Regions from separate parts of the Shewanella halotolerans genome, predicted to be linked through region 1. Evidence: predicted binding sites of a transcription regulator. Region 1 holds the regulator's gene; the other holds the start of a gene.
What was found. The regulator MetJ, encoded in region 1, represses methionine synthesis genes. The targets are predictions, from matches to a motif close to TAGACGTCTAGACGTCTA.

Region 1 (2,409 bases):
TAGGGATAGGTTTTTTAGAAACAAGAAGGCCGGCTATGATGCCGGCCTTCTCTTTATCCTAGAGGAGTTACAGCAGGGTGCTTAAGGACTTAGCGGCCAGCAGGATGGCGCTCAGGCTACAGAGTATCAGCGTCATGATACGGGTCTTGTTCTTGTCTATGCGCCCCACCAGGCGATTGGCCATCAGGTAACCCAGCAGCACAGAGGGGAGCAGCAGCGCCGAGCAGTAAAAGTGATGTAGGGTCAGCAGACCCGTGAGCCCCAGAATCACTATGGCGATAGTGGAGCTGAAGATGAAGAAGGCCGACAGGGCCGCGCGAAACTGCTTGGCATCCTTACCCGAGAGCAGTATGGCCAGCGGCGGTCCGCCGATAGCGGCGATGTTGCCGAAGATCCCCGAGATCACCCCTGCGATAAACAGGTTGCGGCGGTTAACCACCAGGTTGAGCCGCATCAGGCTTAGCAGTACGGCGATGGCCACGATAATGGCGATAGTCATGCCGAGCACGTCCTGGGGAGCGACCATGAGCAGGCCGGCGCCGATCAGTCCGCCGGGGATGCGTCCCAGCAAGGCATATTGCAGGCCGTTGAATTCTAGGGCGCCACGCTCGCGGATCAGAGTCAGCAGGGCGATAGAGAATCCCATCAGGATCACGGGCGCTGGCACAAGTGACGGCTCGATAAGATAGAGTAGGGGCGCGGCGACGACCGCCATGCCGAAACCGATTAGGCTCTGGGTGAGGGCGCCGACGAAGACGATAAGCGAGGCTAGCGCCAGAATATGGGGATCGAGCGGAAGTGCAGGCACTGCAATGTTCCAGGCTAAGGTTGAAAACTAAAAGAGGGACCGCCTAGCGATCCCTCTATCGATTCGTGTGTGAGTGGATTACTCCATCTCTTCCCACTCTATGCCCATCTCGGTCATCAAACGTTTGACTTCGGCCGGGATGCTATCTGGCTTGTCTTTAGACAGGTCATCGTCTTGGGGTAGTGGCTGACCGGTGTAGGCGTGCAGGAAGGCCTCGCACAGCAGCTCGCTGTTAGTGGCGTGACGCAAGTTGTTGACCTGGCGCCGGGTGCGCTCGTCGGTTAACACCTTAAGCACCTTAAGAGGAATAGAGACAGTGATCTTCTTTACCTGCTCATTCTTCTTACCATGTTCAGCATAGGGGCTGATATAATCGCCATTCCACTCAGTCATTGACTCACCTGTAAATTCTAAAATTCGGTGCAGATTTTAAACCCTTACAAATTACAGTCAAATTATTGCCTCGAATTTTTGGCAAATGCAAATAGATTTCTAAATGTTTGGACGTCTAAACGTCCAAAAGTTGTTGACGCTCACTACCGGCTTAGGTACATTTAGACGTCCAGACATCTCTTTTGTCCGAGGTGCCTGCCCAGATCCATATTGAGGAGTTGAAGATGACAGCGCGTAAACTAGCCACCGCCGCCGTACGACGAGGCATAGAGTCAGACACTCAGCACGGTGCCGTGGTGCCGCCTATCTATCTGTCGACAAATTACTCGTTTGAAGGGCATCAACAGCCGCGGGCGTTCGATTACAGCCGTTCCGGCAACCCGACCCGCTCCATTCTCGGCGATGCGATTGCCGAACTGGAACAAGGGGCGACCGGCGTGGTGACCTGTACCGGCATGGCCGCCATCACCCTGGTGACCAGCCTGCTAGGCCCAGAAGATCTGCTGGTGGTGCCTCACGATTGCTATGGCGGCAGCTATCGCCTATTCACCAACCTGGCCAAGAAGGGCGCCTTCAAGCTCTTGGTGGTGGATCAAACCGACGATGCCGCGTTGCAGCAGGCGCTGACCCAGTCACCCAAGATGGTGTGGCTTGAGACCCCCTCTAACCCGCTGCTGCGAGTCGTCGATATCGAGGCCATCGCCCAGGCGAGCCACAAGGTGGGTGCTCAGGTGGTGGTGGACAACACCTTCCTTTCTCCCGTTTTACAACAGCCACTGTTGCTGGGGGCCGATATCGTGGTGCACTCGACCACCAAATATATCAATGGTCACAGTGATGTGGTGGGCGGCGCCGTGGTGGCCAAAGACCCTGAGGTGGGCGAGCTGCTGCACTGGTGGTCAAATACCCTAGGTTTGACCGGGTCGGCCTTCGACAGCTACCTGACCCTGAGGGGGCTGAGAACCCTGGCGGTGCGCATTCGTGAACACCAAGCCAACGCTCAGAAGGTATTGGCACTGCTTTGTGACCACAAGGCGGTGGAAAAAGTGTATTATCCGGGGCTTGCCGAGCATCCAGGCCATGAAATTGCGGCCAGACAGCAGAAGGGCTTCGGCGCTATGCTGAGTTTTGAGCTAAAAGGTGGCGAATCGGCACTCGTTGCCTTTTTAGATGCGTTACAATACTTCTCGGTAGCCGAGAGTCTGGGA
Region 2 (2,409 bases), 1.9 Mb from region 1:
CCTGGCGCCTCAGTCCAGATGGCAAGGCGGTTATTCTCGCCGCCGCCAGCCCCATCTGGATCGACGATACCGTGATGGGCGTAGTGATCGCCGAGGAGACCACCCACGGCATCCGCACCCTGCGCAACAAGGCGCTGGAGAAGCTGTTTAACGTGATACTGACCGTGATGAGCATGGGCACCCTGGCCCTCTTCTTCTTCGCCTCCAGCATCTCCAGCCGCATCCGTAAGCTGAGGGACGATGCCGAACAGGCGATCGACAGCCAAGGGCGGATCAGAAATGCGATTGTCGGCTCTAAGGTGCGCGACGAAATAGGCGATCTCAGCCGCAGTTTTGCCAGCATAGTCGGCCGACTGAGCCAATATACCCACTATCTGGAGAACATGTCGTCGCGCCTCGGTCATGAGCTGCGCACGCCGGTCGCCGTGGTACGCTCGTCACTCGAGCACCTCAACAGTCAGGATCTGCCGCCGCAACATCAGAAGTATGTAGATCGCGCCCACGAAGGGGTGAGCCGCCTCAACATGATCCTCAACAACATGAGCGAGGCGACCCGTCTCGAAGAGGCACTGACCGACGCCGAGGTGGACAACTTCCCCCTCTCCAAGGTGATCTCAGGTTGTATGCAGGGCTATCAGATGACCTATGCCAATCAGGTATTTGAGCTGGAGATAGACAAAGACCCCATGACCATGCGCGGGGTGCCCGAGTATATCGCCCAGCTGATGGACAAGCTGATCGCCAACGCCATCGAGTTCAGCCAGAGCGATACGCCGATTAAGGTGTCGCTAAAGGCCAAGGGCCGACAGGCACTGCTGAGTGTCAGCAATCAGGGGCCTTCGCTGCCCGCCAACATGGGCGAGCAGATCTTCGAGTCCATGGTGTCTGTGCGCGCCCAGAAGGCACAGGACAAGCCTCACTTGGGGCTGGGGCTCTATATTGCCCGCTTGGTCACCGATTTTCACAAGGGCAGCATACGCGCCGAAAACCTGATGCAGGATGGTCAGGCCACCGGCGTGGTTATCCATATCCGTCTGCCGCTGGAGGCGCAGTAACCTCCACGCTAAAAGGGAAAACACTCCAATAAATCTCACTTTCATTTAGCCGTATAGATGTTAAGATGGCTGCATTGAGTTGCCAACACGAGAGTATGGGATGAAAAGAGAGACCAAGATAGTCAGCGTCGGCCGCGACAAGAAGTGGAGCAAGGGAGTGATCAACCCGCCGGTGTTTCGCGCCTCCACCGTAGTGTTCGACACCATAGAGGATATGCGTCATGCTACCAAGAACCGCGCCAACGGCGAGATGTTTTATGGTCGTCGCGGCACCCCAACCCACTTTGCCTTCCAGGCGGCCATCGCCGAGCTCGAAGGCGGCGTAGGCACCGCCCTCTACCCTTCAGGTTCGGCGGCCATCTCAGGCGCCCTGCTCTCCTTCCTCAAGGCAGGCGATCATCTGCTGATGGTCGATACCGCCTATGAACCCACTCGGGATCTGTGCGACAAGCTGCTCAAGGGCTTCGGCATAGAGACCACTTACTATGATCCCCTCATAGGTGATGGCATAGAGGCGCTTATCCGCCCCAATACCAAGGTACTGTTTCTCGAATCTCCCGGCTCCATCACGCTAGAAGTGCAGGATGTGCCGACCCTGAGCGCCATCGCTCATCGCCACAACCTGGTGGTCATGCTGGATAACACCTGGGCCTCACCCATCAACTGCCGCCCCTTCGAGCTGGGGGTGGATATTTCGATCCAGGCGGCGACCAAATATATCGTCGGTCACTCGGATGTGATGCTGGGAACCGCCACCGCCAACCAGGCTCATTGGGACCAGCTCAGGGAAAACAGCTACCTCATGGGCCAATGCACCTCGGCGGACGATATCTATCTCGCCAGTCGCGGCCTGCGCACCCTTGGAGTACGCATGGCCCAGCATGAGAAGAATGGCCTAGAGGTCGCCAACTGGCTGGCCACACGCCCAGAGGTGGATCATCTGCGCCACCCAGCGTTTGCCTCCTGCCCCGGACATGAGTTCTTCAAGCGGGATTTCAGCGCCTCCAACGGCCTCTTCTCCTTCGTGCTCAAACGCGGCAACATCAAGGCGATCACCGCCTTCGTCGAAGGCATGGACCACTTCAAGATGGGCTTCTCCTGGGGCGGCTACGAGAGCCTGATCTTGGGCGTATTTGGCATCGACAAGCTGCGCACCGCCACCCAGTGGGACAGCAGCAAGCCGCTGATCCGCTTGCATGTGGGCCTGGAAAATCCTGAAGATCTCATCAAAGATCTCGAGGCCGGCTTCGCCCGCTACAACGCGGTATTGGATGGCCAGAGCGACTAGCGCCTCGCCTGAATAAGTGTGGGGATTAACCATAAAAAACGCCGTCAGATGACGGCGTTTTCTTTG

Region 2: a site for MetJ is predicted at 1,102-1,119, ahead of K0H81_RS10850 (cystathionine beta-lyase). Genes of this name have one in related genera too.

Annotation. Positions count from the first base shown of each region.
Region 1 is NZ_CP080417.1:595,664-598,072, forward strand. It holds gene K0H81_RS02675 (conjugal transfer protein TraF) at 1-3, shown strand, start outside; gene K0H81_RS02680 (sulfite exporter TauE/SafE family protein) at 68-808, opposite strand; gene metJ (met regulon transcriptional regulator MetJ) at 887-1,201, opposite strand; gene metB (cystathionine gamma-synthase) at 1,426-2,409, shown strand, end outside.
Region 2 is NZ_CP080417.1:2,540,217-2,542,625, forward strand. It holds gene pdsS (proteobacterial dedicated sortase system histidine kinase) at 1-1,055, shown strand, start outside; gene K0H81_RS10850 (cystathionine beta-lyase) at 1,156-2,343, shown strand.